Regions from separate parts of the Acidovorax sp. 69 genome, predicted to be linked through region 3. Evidence: predicted binding sites of a transcription regulator. Region 3 holds the regulator's gene; each other region holds the start of a gene.
The links. The regulator FNR, encoded in region 3, switches genes on or off when oxygen is low (the NO sensors DNR and NnrR bind a similar motif). The targets are predictions, from matches to a motif close to TTGATNNNNATCAA.
Positions count from the first base shown of each region.

Region 1: the regulator FNR is predicted to act here: its motif matches at 1,710-1,723, upstream of CLU85_RS13665 (OmpW family protein).
Region 2: the regulator FNR is predicted to act here: its motif matches at 1,447-1,460, upstream of cyoA (ubiquinol oxidase subunit II).
Region 4: the regulator FNR is predicted to act here: its motif matches at 1,710-1,723, upstream of CLU85_RS12950 (universal stress protein).

Region 1 is NZ_PGEP01000001.1:2,985,338-2,989,017, forward strand. It holds gene egtD (L-histidine N(alpha)-methyltransferase) at 1-806, opposite strand, end outside; gene CLU85_RS13665 (OmpW family protein) at 1,049-1,639, opposite strand; gene CLU85_RS13670 (DUF808 domain-containing protein) at 1,766-2,755, opposite strand; partial or broken gene CLU85_RS13675 (ABC transporter substrate-binding protein) at 2,815-3,680, opposite strand, start outside.
Region 2 is NZ_PGEP01000001.1:3,507,990-3,511,669, reverse strand. It holds gene cyoB (cytochrome o ubiquinol oxidase subunit I) at 1-274, opposite strand, end outside; gene cyoA (ubiquinol oxidase subunit II) at 283-1,350, opposite strand; gene CLU85_RS16105 (MFS transporter) at 1,604-2,944, shown strand; gene tolA (cell envelope integrity protein TolA) at 3,062-3,680, opposite strand, start outside.
Region 3 is NZ_PGEP01000001.1:3,294,401-3,298,080, forward strand. It holds gene hemN (oxygen-independent coproporphyrinogen III oxidase) at 1-1,347, opposite strand, end outside; gene fnr (fumarate/nitrate reduction transcriptional regulator Fnr) at 1,538-2,260, shown strand; gene CLU85_RS15075 (hypothetical protein) at 2,328-2,621, opposite strand; gene CLU85_RS15080 (FixH family protein) at 2,682-2,957, opposite strand; gene ccoG (cytochrome c oxidase accessory protein CcoG) at 3,022-3,680, opposite strand, start outside.
Region 4 is NZ_PGEP01000001.1:2,834,538-2,838,217, reverse strand. It holds gene CLU85_RS23560 (EAL domain-containing protein) at 1-16, shown strand, start outside; gene CLU85_RS12960 (hypothetical protein) at 315-836, shown strand; gene CLU85_RS12955 (2OG-Fe dioxygenase family protein) at 911-1,684, shown strand; gene CLU85_RS12950 (universal stress protein) at 1,816-2,253, shown strand; gene CLU85_RS12945 (tripartite tricarboxylate transporter substrate binding protein) at 2,453-3,436, opposite strand; gene bktB (beta-ketothiolase BktB) at 3,613-3,680, opposite strand, start outside.

The sequences.
Region 1 (3,680 bases), 310 kb from region 3:
TAGCTGTTTTCAGTGTGGATGCGCTCCCCCTGGTCAAACCTTCGACCGCCGCCGGGCCAGCGCACCTCGGTATCGGACACGGCCTCCAGGTGCATTTCAATGCGCGACGCCTCGGTATTGAAGAACGCCCGGTGCTGCCACTGTTCTAGGTCGAAGTCGCTGCCGATCAAGCGGTTCACATGGCGCAGCACGTTGCGGTTGAACTCCGCCGTTACACCGGCAGCATCGTCGTACGCAGCCTCCAGCACCGCCACATCCTTGGGCAGATCGATACCGATGAGCAACCCGCCGTCGTCCTCAATCAGCTCACGCATATGGGTTAGCAGCTCCAGCGCATGCGGCGGATCGAAGTTGCCGATGGAGGAGCCCGGGTAAAACACCAGCCGTCCGGTGCGGGGAATGTCATTGGGCAGCGCCACGCCCAGGGTCATGTCGCCACCCACGGCGCGTGCGTCCAGCGCAGGGAAGTCATCACGAAGCCCCTGCACGGCCGCCTCCAGAAAGTCTGCCGAGATATCAACCCCCACAAAACAGGCCGGCTGCACCAGACGGCACAGGGTGCGGGCCTTCTGGCAGTTGCCCGCGCCCAGTTCGATCAGGGTGCGGCCAGGGCCCACCGCGCCCGCAATGCTGGCCGCATGCGCCTGCATCAACCCCACTTCGGTACGCGTGGGGTAATACTCTGGCAGCCGTGTAATGGCCTCAAAGAGCTGAGAGCCGTGCTGGTCGTAGAAGTATTTGGGAGAGATGCGCGCGGGCCGCTGGGTCAGACCGTGCGTGATGTCGGCGTGGCGAGGCATGAGCATGATTCAGGGAAACGTTGGGTGCGGCAGCGCCGCCGGGTAGTCAACAAAGGCAGAGGCACCAGGGGCGCGCGCACCATGCACGCCCCCCATACCAATGTTCCATTGTGCGTTGCCTCACCAATGCCTGTGTGTAGGTCATTTCCCCACCCACAAAAAAAGGGCTGGCGCCTGTGCGCCAGCCCTTTTTCCCTTGGAGAACTCTCGCTGTCAGGAATGTGGGGGCCATATGGCCCCCACCCTCCTTAGAAGCGCCAGCCCAGACCCACGCCCACCAGAACGGGGTCTACCTTGAAGGTGCCCAGCTTGGCACCACCTGCGCTCACGTCGGTCTTGATGAAAACCTTCTTCACGTCGAAGTTGAGGTACAGGTTCTTGGCCAGCGGGATGTCCACACCCACTTGCAGCGCGGGGCCGAAGCTGTTGCGGTCAATGTCCACGCCAGCGGGCAGGTTCACGCTGGAGAAACGCGTGTAGTTCAAACCCGCGCCCACATAGGGCTTGAAGCCGGCGGCTTCAAAGTGGTATTGCAGCAACAGTGTGGGTGGCAGGTGCTTGAGCGTACCGATGGCAGTGCCGGCAGCGCTGAGGGTGTGCTTTTGGGGCACGGTGAGAATCAGTTCGGCCGCAACGTTCTTGTTGAAAAAGTACGTGACATCCACTTCAGGGATGGTCTTGTCGTTGACCGACAGGCCCAGGGGCGTGCTGTCCTTGTTGGCGCTGTCCAGGTGCACCACGCGTGCACGGACCATCCAGGGGCCTTCAGCCTGTTGCGCGAAGGCAGCGCCAGAAGACAGGGCACAGAGAACGGCGACAGCCAGCAGGTTTTTTTTCATGGTATTTCGCATCGGTTGGACGGGGACGACCCCCGTGCATGCATTGAACCGCTGCAGCCCCCACCCGGCCTTGCCTTACATCAAGGCCTCCGTACTAACCCTTAGACATACATCAAGGAGTACCCACTATTGATCTGTGGACTTGCCGCGCAGACGCTGTACCAGCGTAACCCCCACGAGCACCAGGCCACCGGCCACAATCCCCACCACGGCATTGATCAGGTTGGGCACCAGCACCGCCCACAGCCCGCCCACGGGCCATTGCGCCGCCGCCGCGCCCGCAGCCTCAACCGCATGGTGCAACACAGGTACGCCGTGCACCAGAATGCCGCCGCCCACCAGAAACATCGCCGCAGTGCCCGCAATAGAGAGGCCCTTCATCAGCCAGGGTGCCGCACGCAGGATGCCAGAGCCCAGAGCGCGCGCTGCGCTGCTGGCCTTGTTGTTGAGCCACAGGCCCAAGTCGTCGAGCTTGACGATGCCCGCTACCAGCCCATACACACCGATGGTCATGATGATCGCGATGCCCGACAGCACGGTCAGCTGCTGCACAAAGGGCGCAGCGGCCACGGTACCCAGGGTGATGGCGATGATTTCAGCCGACAGGATGAAGTCGGTGCGCACAGCGCCCTTGATCTTGTCGTTTTCGAAGGCCACCAGATCCACCGCCGGGTTGGCGTTGGCCTTGGCATGGCTTTCGTGTTCGGCCTCATCTTCGTGTTGCGCATGCAACAACTTGTGCGCCACCTTCTCAAAGCCCTCAAAACACAGAAAAGCACCGCCAATCATCAACAGCGGCGTGACTGCCCAGGGCGCAAAGGCACTGATCAGCAGCGCCGCGGGCACTAGGATCACCTTGTTGATGAACGAGCCCTTGGCCACTGCCCAGACCACAGGAATCTCGCGCTCGGCGCGCACCCCGGTGACTTGCTGGGCGTTGAGTGCCAGGTCATCGCCCAGTACGCCAGCCGTCTTCTGCGCAGCCACCTTGGTCATGACAGACACATCGTCGGCCATGGCCGCGCTCTTTTTGGCGGCCACTTTCGTCATCAAGGCCACATCGTCGAGGATGGTGGCGATATCGTCGAGCAGAGTCAGAAGGCTGGCACCGGCCATAAGAGGGCTCCGAAAGGATAGGAGCGCCGATTATGGGGTCGGCCCGGCCTGGGCCACGATCACATCTTGCACAGCGGCGATGCCGGCGGTGTGATGCTGGCGGGGTAGCTCTGTTCGATCACCGGGCGCAGCGTGCCGTCCGCCATCTTGACGCGTGCCACGTAGTTGGGAATCAGCAGCTGGTTGTCCGCAGGGCGGATGGTCGCCTTGCCATACAGCGTGTCCACCGTGGCTCCGCGCAGTGCCTTGGTCACGGCTTCGGGCTGCACGCTCTTGGCCAGCGTGACACCCTGGAACAACACCATGGCACCGTTGTAGGCCTGGCCTTCGGTGTCGGACGGCAGCCGGTTGTGCTTGGTTTTGAACGCGGCAGCGAACGCCTTGCTCTGGGGCGTGTCAATGTCTGGCGTGTAACCCACGTTGCCGGGCACGTTGGTCAAGGACTGACCGGTGGCATTGACCACGAAGTTCGACAGCAGCGCGTGGCCGATGAGCGGTGTCTTGGGAATCAGGGCGAAGTCCGCCGCCTGCTTGGTAAAGGCAATGGCGCCGGAGACGTCTGCCACCCAGATCGCATCCACATTGGCGGCCTTGATCTGCTGGATGTAGGGCGCGTAGTCCTTGGTGCCCAGCGGAACGAACAGCTTGGTCGTTACCTTCTTGCCCTGTGCCGTCACTGCCGCCTCGAACGACTTGGCCGAATCCTGGCCCCACACATAGTCGGCCGCCATGATGGCGAAGTTGTTGCCCGGGATGCCCTTGACCCATTCGTTGATCATGGCCAGGTCCATCGCATCCGAATGGTTGGTGCGAATGAAGCGCGGGCTGCAAGCATCCTGCGTGAGCTTGTCTGCCTTGCTGATGGTGCCGATGAAGGCAGCATCCCAACGCGCCAGGTTGGCGCTGATCGCGAGCGAGATCGACG
Region 2 (3,680 bases), 210 kb from region 3:
GCATCATGGCAGCGTCGGCAAAGCCACGCAGCAGCATCACGATGCCCAGGATCATGTACATGATCCCGATCTTTTTGTGGTCAATGCTGCAGATCCAGTCGCGCCACAAGGGGCCCCACAGGCGGAACTTGGTGATGCCAGCGACAACAGCAAGACCGCCCAGCACGACGGCGATGAAGGTCCACAGCACGATGGGCTCATGTGCCATGGGCACAACGTCCCAGCTCAGGCGGCCCAGCGCCCAGTGGGCGGGAGTTACGTTTTCGGAGGTCATAGCGAGGCTCATTGGCGGATGCTGGCGCCGGAGGTTGGTGCCGGTGCGTTACGGGTTTCAAGCGCTGCCACCACTTGGGCTGCGTTTTGTGCGTTGCACACGTCCTGTGGCAGGTTCAGGCCCGCAGCGCGCACATAGGCGTCGCCGCCCTGGGCGTCGATGGCCATCATGTGGTGCATGCACATCTTTCCGTCTTCCACGCAGCGGTTGAGCACCTTGTCGTACAGGCCCTCTTCCACCGACGCAAAGCGCTGCACGGGATCACGTTCGCTGGGCTTGACGAGGTTCAGGTAGGAGCCCTTGTTCAGGGGCTTGCCCTCGGTCTTGGCTTTTTGAACCCACTGGGCAAAGTCCGCGTTGCTCAGGCCGTGGAACTTGAACGTCATGCCCGAGAAGCCCGCGCCGCTGTAGTGCGACGACATGCCATTGAACACGCCAGGCTTGTTGATCACGGCGTTCAGCTCGGTCTGCATGCCGGGCATGGCGTAGATCATGCCGGCCAGGTCGGGCACGTAGAACGCGTTCATCGTGGATGTGGCAGTGAGCTTGAACAGGATGGGGCGGTCCACTGGTGCTGCCAGTTCGTTCACCGTGGCAATGCCTTGCTCTGGGTAGAAGAACAGCCACTTCCAGTCCATCGCCACCACCTGCACCTCCAGGGGCTTGACGTTGGCGTCCAGGGGGCGCTGGGCGTCGATGCGGTCCAGGGGACGGTAGGGGTCGAGCTTGTGGGTGCCGATCCAGGTCAGGGCACCCAGGGCAATGATGATGAGCAGTGGCACCGTCCAGATCACCAGCTCCAGGGTGGTGGAGTGGTGCCACTCGGGGTCGTAGTCGGCCTCGGTGTTGGCGGTGTTCGACTGGCGGTACTTCCAGGCGAAGAACAGGGTGAGGGCGATCACCGGCACGATGATGATGAGCATCAACAGCGTGGCGGTGATGACCATCTGGCCCTGTTGGGCGGCAATGTCACCGGCCGGGTTGAGTACGACAGCCTTGCTACAGCCGGCAAGGCTGCCCAGGGCGGCGATAGCGGCCAGCCAGGTGGGCCCGCGGAAGTGGGGGAGTTTGAGCATGTGGAGAGCGCAAGCAGAGCGTTTGGTCGAGGGTAAACGCGAATAACAGAATGCCAGAGAATGTAATATGGCTAGCTTTTTTGTCCATTGGACATTTTGTCCAAGGTCAAAGAGGAATGCCCTGAAGGGGTGCAATTCAGGGGAAAAGCAGGGTTTGTCCTGCCATCGACCTAGTGAAAGCGCACTTGTCGCCGCGTGCACTTGCGTGTAGAACGAAGTTGTCTTATCTACACAACGACAAGGAGCCCTGTTCATGAGCAGCCCCGCCTCTGCCACTTACCCTGCGGTCGGTTTTGAAGAAAGCCCCGCCTCTCTCTCGCGGGCTGACACGCATGAAGATGTGACCCCCAGCGAAATCGCTGTGGGTGTGATCATCGGACGCTCGTCCGAGTATTTCGACTTCTTCGTTTTCGGGATCGCCTGTGTTCTCGTCTTCCCGTCTCTCCTGTTTCCGTTCCTGTCGCGCCTGGATGGAACGCTGATGTCATTTGCGCTGCTGGCCGTGGCCTTCGTGGTCCGGCCCGTGGGCACTGCCGTGTCCATGGCCATTCAGCGCAGCTGGGGGCGTGGCACCAAGCTGACGATTGCGCTCTTCTTGCTGGGTGTGTGCACGGTGGGAATGGCCTTTTTGCCCAGCTACAAGGACGTGGGCCTGACCGCAGTGGTGGCGCTGCTGATTCTGCGCATCGGGCAGGGGCTGGCATTGGGCGGGTCGTGGGACGGGTTGCCGTCGCTGTTGGCCATGTCGGCCCCCAAAGATCGCCGAGGCTGGTACGCCATGATCGGCCAGTTGGGCGCACCGGTCGGTTTTGTGTTGGCAGCGAGCCTGTTTGCTTATCTGTACAGCAGCCTCACGGTGCAGGAGTTTCTGGCCTGGGGCTGGCGTTACCCCTTCTTCGTGGCTTTTGCCGTGAATGTGGTGGCGCTTTTCGCCCGCCTGAGGCTGGTGGTGGGGCAGTCGTATTCCGAGTTGCTGCAGGACCGTGAACTGCAACCGGTGCCGGTCAGCCGCGTGGTGCGGGACGAAGGCAGCAATGTGCTGCTGGGCGCATTTGCGGCTTTGGCGAGCTTTGCGCTGTTTCACCTCGTCACTGTGTTTCCGCTGTCGTGGATCACTTTGTATTCAGACCAACCCGTGACGCAGGTTCTGGGCGTACAGATTGTGGGGGCCTTCCTGGCGGCGGGCGCTATCATGGTGTCCGGCTGGCTGTCAGACCATTTGGGACGCCGCAAGCTGCTGGGTGGTATGGCGGTGCTGATCGGGTTGTTCAGCTTCATGGCACCGGTGCTGCTTAACTCCGGCGAAGTGGGCAGCACCATGTTCCTGCTGCTGGGTTTTGTGCTGCTGGGCCTGTCGTATGGCCAGGCATCTGGCACGGTGACGGCCAATTTCTCGCCCCAATACCGCTACACAGGCGCCGCCCTGTCGGCCGACCTGGCGTGGATCATCGGTGCCGCGTTTGCGCCCCTGGTGGCCCTGTACCTGTCGTCCCAGTTCGGGTTGCTGGCGGTAACGGTGTACCTGTTGTCCGGCGTCGCCTGCACACTGGGTGCGCTGAACCTGAACCGCCGCATGGAGCGGCGTGATCGGTAAGCATGGTTGGGTTTTGCTACTTAATCAATAGCTGCTTGCGCATGTTTCTCAAGCGCTAGAGGCCAAAAAGACTAAAAAACAAGCGCCCGGTATTGCCGGGCGCTTTGTTTTTGGGGATCAGTCCTGTGGCCTGAAGCCGATGGTCAGTGAAGACGGCACGCGCCCATCCACATCGCGCGGCAGGGTCTCGGTTTTGTCCAGGGCGCGCAGTACAGCGTCGTCCCAGGACTTGTTGCCGCTTGACTGCACAAGGCGCTTGCCCACGATGGTGCCGTCGGGTGAGAGGCGCACCTCCACCTCCGCACGTGGGTTGCCCGAGATCGCATCGGGGTACACGATGTTGGGCTTGACCTTGGCCGCCACCTTGCCACCGTAGCTGCCCGAGGGGCCGGCGCTGCGTTGGGCTGTCCCTGTGGCGTTCTCGCCTCCTGTGGCCCCCGCCATGCCCTGGATGCGGCGCAGGTTGGCCTCGCGCTGCTCGGCCAACTGCTTGGCCTCGGTCTCGGATTTGCGCTTGGCGGTTTCTTCCGCCTTGCGCTTGTCATCTGCCAGCTTCTTCTGCTTGTCCTGCTCCGCCTTCTTCTGCTCGGCCAGTTGTTTCTCTCGCAGGTCCTTCTCTTTTTCTTTTTCCTTTTGCAGGCGTTCTTTCTTCTCTTGCTCCAGGCGGTCGCGGCGTTCGTCTTCCTTGCGCTCGCGTTCGCGCTTTTCACGCTCCTGCTGCTGCTCGCGGGTCTTC
Region 3 (3,680 bases):
TGCCTGCAGGTAGCGGTCAAACACCATAGCGATACCACGCACGAAGAACCATCCCATGGCCGTAACCTCAATGCCTTCAGGCCCCACACGTACCAGGCCCTGCTCCGCCATGCCTTCCAGCTGGGCAATCTCTGCCGCAAAATACTGCCGGAAGTCGATCAGCCAAGCCTGCTCCATGGACTCATACAACAGCTCGCCCTGGCACATCAAGGCCATGATGGCCGCGCGGCGCACCAAGTCATCGCGCGTCAGCGCCAAACCGCGTACGACAGGAAGACGCCCCTGGTCAAGGAAGTCGTAGTACTCTTCCAACGTCTTGGAATTCTGGCTGTAGGTGGCACCTACTCGCCCAATCGCAGAAACCCCGAGCCCGATCAAATCACAGTCCGGTTGTGTGCTGTAGCCCTGAAAATTCCGATGCAGGCGCCCCTGCCGCTTGGCCACGGCCAGGGCATCTGAGGGAAGAGCGAAGTGGTCCATGCCCACATACACGTACCCGGCGTCCATGAAAGCATCCAGCGACCGCGAGAGCATGGAAAGCTTGCTTGATGCCGTCGGCAGCTCGGCAGAAATGATGCGCCGTTGGGGCTTGAAACGCTCAGGAAGGTGCGCGTAGGCATACAACGCAATGCGATCTGGCCGCAACTGGACCACCTGCGCCAACGTCCGGTCAAACGACTCGGGGGTCTGGCGCGACAAACCGTAAATCAGGTCCACATTCACTGAGTCGAAACCCAACGAGCGCGCAGACTCCACCAACGCAAACACCTGCTCGGCAGGTTGTATACGGTGTACGGCCTTTTGCACTTCGGCGTCAAAATCCTGCACACCAAAACTAAGTCTGTTAAACCCCAGCTCAGCCAACAGTGCCAACCGATCCGCATTGACGGTGCGAGGATCCACCTCAATGGAGTATTCCCCCCCAGGCGCAAGGGTGAAACTGCGCTTGAGCATGGACATGAGTTCGCGCAGTCCCGCGTCGGACAAAAACGTCGGCGTGCCTCCACCCAGATGCAGCTGACTCACCACCTGCCCAACACCACAGTGCGCAGTGTGCAGATCAATCTCGCGGCTCAGGTAGCGCAAATAGACATCTGCGCGATCGTGGTGCTTGGTAATGATCTTGTTGCAAGCGCAGTAGTAGCACAGCGACTCGCAGAAGGGAATGTGCACATAGATGGACAGCGGAAGCGCTTTGGCCACGGACCCAGAACGGCGTTGCTCCAGCGCCAGAACATAGTCGTCCTGCCCAAACGCCTCGACAAAACGGTCGGCTGTCGGATAGGAGGTATAGCGGGGTCCTGGCACGTCAAAACGGCGCAGGAGATCGGGCGAAACAGCAGTCATGGGGGAATATCCTTGCGTACACCCTGACTGTGCCGTACCCTCTGGATCATGTCCTTGACCTGCATCAAGCGAACGAATGGGCCAACCAGCGACAATTTGATGCATGTCAGTCGCTCAACCGCCCCTTGAGGCTTTGTCGCCGTACCGAACCGGGCGCGATATGCTCGACACCTAAACCTAGCTCACGCCTATGAACCCGCTCACCATCAAAGTCGCCTGCTCCAACTGCAACCTGCGAGAGCTGTGTATGCCCGTAGGCTTGAACGAAGAGCAGTTACAGCGCATCGATGAAGTTGTCGCCGTTCGACGCAAGATCAAGCGCGGCAGCACGTTGTTTCGCAATGGCGAATCCTTCACCTCACTGTACGCCATACGCACCGGTTTTTTCAAGACCTGCGTGGCTACCGAGGATGGGCGCGATCAGGTCACGGGCTTTCAGATGGCGGGTGAAATCATCGGCCTTGACGGCATCGTGAACGACCACCACACCTGCGATGCCGTGGCCTTGGAAGACGCCGAAGTTTGCGTCATGCCATTCGACCGCATCGAAGAGCTGTCCCGCGAAGTCACGGCCTTGCAGCACCATGTGCACAAAATCATGAGCCGCGAAATCGTGCGCGAACATGGTGTCATGCTGCTGCTAGGCAGCATGCGCGCTGAAGAACGTCTCGCGGCGTTTCTGCTGAATCTGGTGCAGCGTCTGCATGCACGCGGGTTCTCCCAGTCTGAATTGGTGCTGCGCATGACCCGCGAGGAAATCGGCAGCTACCTTGGCCTCAAACTCGAAACGGTCAGCCGCACGTTCTCAAAGTTTGTGGAAGAAGGCATTGTGGAAGTCAAGCAGCGCCACGTCCGCATCCTGGACACGGATGCCCTCAAGCGGATCGTGAACAGCCAGCAGGCCTGCCACTGACCTGACCAGCTGCGGCCGCACTGCAGCCAACAGGCTCTAATACACCCAAGGCGCTCGCGTCAGCGCCTCACGAACACGAGGGTGTCTTGCGACAGTCGTCAGGCCGCTCACCGTCAGGCACCGGGCAACGATTGACCTCAAAGGGCGACATCGCCAGCAACGTGGTCAACGCACTGGATGCCAGCGTGATGATCCAGAACGCGAAGAACGCCAGGGTATAAACACCCTGTCTTGAGAGCGCCAAGGGCTGCCCAAACCAATGCAGGTCCTGCGGATCGACCATTGCAAAAACAAGCATCTCCAGCACTCCCGCCATTAAAAAAGCGGGCCATGCTATCCACATTAGGCGTTGCATCCACATATCAGTCCTGACTCCTTGTACGGACTGCCCAACAACGGCAGCGCCGGATGTTCACTGAACTCAGCGCGGCTGGTCTTGCACCGGCGTAGCTGCATGGTTACGGGCCTTCATGGCCGGTGCCAAGCTCTTTTCTGGCGCTTCCAGCGTCTTGTTGATCTCGATGCCTTTGCGGTAGTAATCCTCGGCAATCACCGGATCGGGCCGCGAAACCGCGAGCCATAAGGTCACAAAGCCGGCAACGATCACGATGGCCGGCCCGGCAAGCACCAGCCAGACATGGCCGAACTTCCACCAAGGTGCCGCTGCCGTAGATCCAATGGCTGGGTTTGAAGACATGCGATTTACTCCTCAACAATCTCGATCAACACAAGGCCAAAACGACCTTGCACAAGGATGCCACTCAGCGCGGCACCAAAAACACAGATTTCTCAGTGACATGAGCGGCAGCCCCGACCGCGCCCACATCAAATTGAACGGCATGGGAACCCGGTGTGGCGGATCCATACGGTATTTGCAGCCGCACAGCCACCCAGCGTGACTCGGCAGGTCCAATGTCCACTTCAGCCTCTGAAGACACTTCCAATCCATCCAGACCACGAGCGCTGATACGGTAGCGCTGCTCGCCCTCGGTTGCATTCATGATCTGCAGGCGGTAGATGTTCTCCAACTTGCCTCCGGCCACGATGCGCGAAAGTGCGGCACGATCTCGTACAACGTCCACTTTCAGCGGAGTGCGCGTGACCAGGCTGGCAAGCATGGCCAAGCAGAGCGCCACCAACACCGCGCTATAGATCAGCACACGGGGACGCAACACGCGTCGAAAAATCTGCGACTGCGTCCAGCGCTGGGCCACACCGTTCTGGGTGGAATAGCGAATCAGTCCCTTCGGGTAGTGCATCTTGTCCATGACGGTGTTGCACGCATCCACACAAAGACCACAACCAATGCACTCGTACTGCAAGCCCTTGCGGATATCAATACCCACCGGGCACACCTGGACACACAGCGTGCAGTCGATGCAATCACCCAGGCCCTTGGCCTTGTAATCCACTGTCTTGG
Region 4 (3,680 bases), 460 kb from region 3:
GGCAGGGGCATCATGATCTTCGCGCTGAAACGGGCTTGTGGAGCGATGAATCGCAGGGGGTGTTCGTTCGGTGGAGATGGTTTTGCTATTTTTATGATAGCTTAAGAGGCATGAATATCAAGCGCATCAACAGTCATGGGTTTGTAGAATGACTCGAAATGCCTGGATCGGAGGGGAAGTATCTGTCGCCATTGGCTGACATTATTTCTGCACCCGCCCAGTTAAGCTACGACAGGCTTTGTTCAAAGACGGGCCGGCCCACCGGCATTCGCATGTCCTTTGTGCATTCGGTGGGCAAGTCATCAGGAGTCTCCATGAAAAACACGACCATCACCACGATTCGCCTTTTTGTTTCCGGGGCAGCTGCCACGTTGCTGCTTGCCGCCGCTGGCGGTGCCTATGCGCAGGCCTACGTCAACGCCACCGTAGGGGGCGAACTGGCTCCCGGCGTGTATGGCCGCATCAACATCGGCAATGCGCCACCGCCGCCATTGCTCTACGCCGAGCCCGTCATCATTCACCGCCCTGCGGTGGTTGTGCCGCGTGCACCCATTTACCTGTATGTGCCACCGGGTCACGCCAAGAACTGGGGCAAGCATTGCTCCCGCTACAACGCCTGTAATCAGCCCGTGTATTTTGTGCAAGAGCCACCACCGCGCCGTGGCAACGCCTACCAGGGCCCCAGGGGCCGGGATGACCATCGCTGGGATGACGATCGTCGTCATGGCGGCGGCAAGCATGACCGCGACCACGGGCGTGGGAATGGCAGAGGGGATGACCGGGGCGACAGAGGCGAAGGCCGTGGCAAGGGCAATGGTCACGGCCACCGGGACTGACCTCGGGGCTGATTGAGGTTTGGGAGCGCGTGGGAAGGCGTGGGGGTGGGGCCAGCGGTTAAGCTCGGGCTCCTATGGCCCAAGTCACCTTTTCCCCTCCGTTCACCGTCCCTTCCGACGTCTCCAGCCAGTTGCGCGAGGGCGGCTACGCTGTGCTCTCCCCGGCGGCCGTGGCCCAGTGGTTGGGTTGTGATCTGTCAGCGCTGATGGGCCTGAATGGCGATTGGGCCACGTTGCCGCCGGACGATTTTCTGAAAGACGGTGGCCGCTATCGCCGCCGTCGCCATGCCTGCTTTGTGGTGCAGGGTGGGCAGATGCAGCAGGCGCCGCACAGGGCGCATTGGCAGCCCGTGGAGTACAACGCATTGCACGGTGGCATGGAGCGCTGGTTTGCGCCCATGGAGCCCGCCACCGTGGCCAAACCCGTGTGGCAGCAGTTGCTCGTGGCCCTGGCAAGGGTGTCCGACGCTGTTTTTGCGGGCCCCGACGCACCTGCGTCCTGGTTTGTGGAAGCCCACCAGTTCCGCATCGACACCACCGATGGCATCGGACGCCCGACACCCGAAGGAGCGCACCGCGATGGCGTTGATCTGGTGGCGGTATTTTTGGTGGGGCGAGAGGGCGTCAAGGGCGGCGAGACGCGCGTGTTCGAGGCTTCCGGCCCCAACGGCCTGCGTTTCACGCTCACCGAGCCGTGGTCGCTGTTGCTGCTGGACGATGCACGCATGATCCACGAGTCCACGCCCATCCAGCCCGTGGCCGAGGGTGGGTATCGTGACACCCTGGTGGTGACCTGCCGACGCGGTAACTTCCAGGGCGCTGATGTGGTGGGGCACAGCCCCACCTGAGCGCGGGTGCCTGAGTGCATCCAATTTGATGCGAATCAAGATGCGCGGTATGGTGGGCGTTCACACTGAGGCCCATGGCCAGGTCACAAGCTTGGTTCAACACCTGACTTACTAATCCAAGGAGAAGCACCATGTTCAAGCACATTCTGGTTCCCGTCGATGGCTCCAAGACCTCGATGCTGGCCGTGTCCAAGGCCGCAGGCCTTGCCAAGACCTTTGGCAGCACCGTGACAGCGGTGTATGTGATCGACCCCTATCCTTTCACGGGTGTGGGCGCTGATTTCGCCTACGGTCAGGCGCAGTACATCAGCGCCGCCACCGCAGAAGCCAACGCTGCGCTGGATGCCACCAAAAAGGCCATGGCAGAAGCGGGTGTGGACGTGACCGGCGTGGTGGGCGAAGGCCATGCGGTGCATGACGGCATTTTGCGGGCACTCGAAAGCACTGGGGCTGATCTCATCGTGATGGGCTCGCACGGCCGCCGGGGCCTCGAAAAGCTGGTGCTGGGCAGCGTCACCCAGCGCGTGTTGGGCGTGGTGCACATCCCTGTGCTGGTGGTGAGGGACTGAGCGTCCTTTTCCCCATGAAAAACGGCTCCGAAAGGAGCCGTTTTTCATTTCAGTTCTCGATGATGTCGCGCATCACCGGCAACCCACCCCACCGTTCGTGGAACAGGCACGCCCCCCGCCAGTGCACCCGTGGATCTGGCTCTGCCAGGCCACCGGGTGCGTCCCCCTTGGGGGAAGGCGCCGCAGGCGACTCAGGGGGCTACTCAATCTTTGCGCCCGAGGCTTCCACAATGCCCTTCCACTTGGCGTAGTCGGCTTTGAGCAGGGTGTTGAACTGGGCGGCCGACAGGGCTTCAGGCTCGGCGCCCTGGGCGTGGATGGCGGCCTTCATGTCGGCCGTGGCCAGCAGCTTGTTGATTTCGGCGTTGAGGGTGTTCACCACGGCGGCAGGGGTGCCTGCGGGGGCGAACACGCCGTACCAGGTGCTCACGTCAAAGTCCTTGAAACCGGATTCGGCCACGGTAGGCACATCGGGCATCGATGAGCTGCGTTTGGCCGAGGTCACGGCCAGGGGGCGCAGCTTGCCCGACTTGATCTGGCCCATGGCCGAGGGCACCGAGGACATGAGCAGGTCCACATTGCCGGCCAGGGCATCCATCATCGCGGGGTTCGAGCCTTTGTAGGGAATGTGGCTCAGCTTCACACCGGCCGCCTTCTCGAACAGATCACCCGCCAGGTGGATGGAGGTGCCGTTGCCGGGCGAGCCATAGGTGATGGTGCCGGGTGCTGCCTTGGCGGCGGCCACCACATCGGCCAGGGTTTTGAATTTGGAGTTGGCGCTGGTGGCAATGACCACGGGCGTGTAGGCCACATGGGCCACGGCGGTCAGGTCCTTGGTGGGGTCCCAAGGCAGGTTCTTGTAGAGCCAGGGGCCGATCACGAGGTTGTCCTTCTGGCCCATCACGATGTCGTAGCCCATGGGCGCGGCCTTGACAGCCTCGCCAATGCCGATGGTGCCGCCCGCACCGGCCTTGTTGTCGGCCACCACGGTCCACTTGGCGGTTTCGGTGAGCTTGGTGGCCACCAGGCGCGAGAGGATGTCGGTGCCGCCGCCGGGTGGGAAGGGCACGATCAGGCGGATGGGCTTGTTGGGGTAGGCCGCTGCGGGTGCGGGCGCTTGGGCGTGGGCGGTGGCGCCCACGACGAAGGCGAGCGTAGCGAAGGAAAACAGGGTGCGAATCATGGTGAGAGATGTCTCCGTCGGTTCAATGGTGTGCGGGCAGCCACCAGGCGGGGGCTGCTCGGCTGATCTGGGTCAGCGGGCGTCAATGATCGTTGATCACCCGCGGCGCTGACCTTGCCAATAGCGGGTGGCAGCATCGCGGGTGGCGATGGCGGCCTGCACACGCCGCAAGCAGATCAGATGCGTTCAAAAATCGCCGCAATGCCCTGGCCGCCGCCAATGCACATGGTCACCAGCGCGTAGC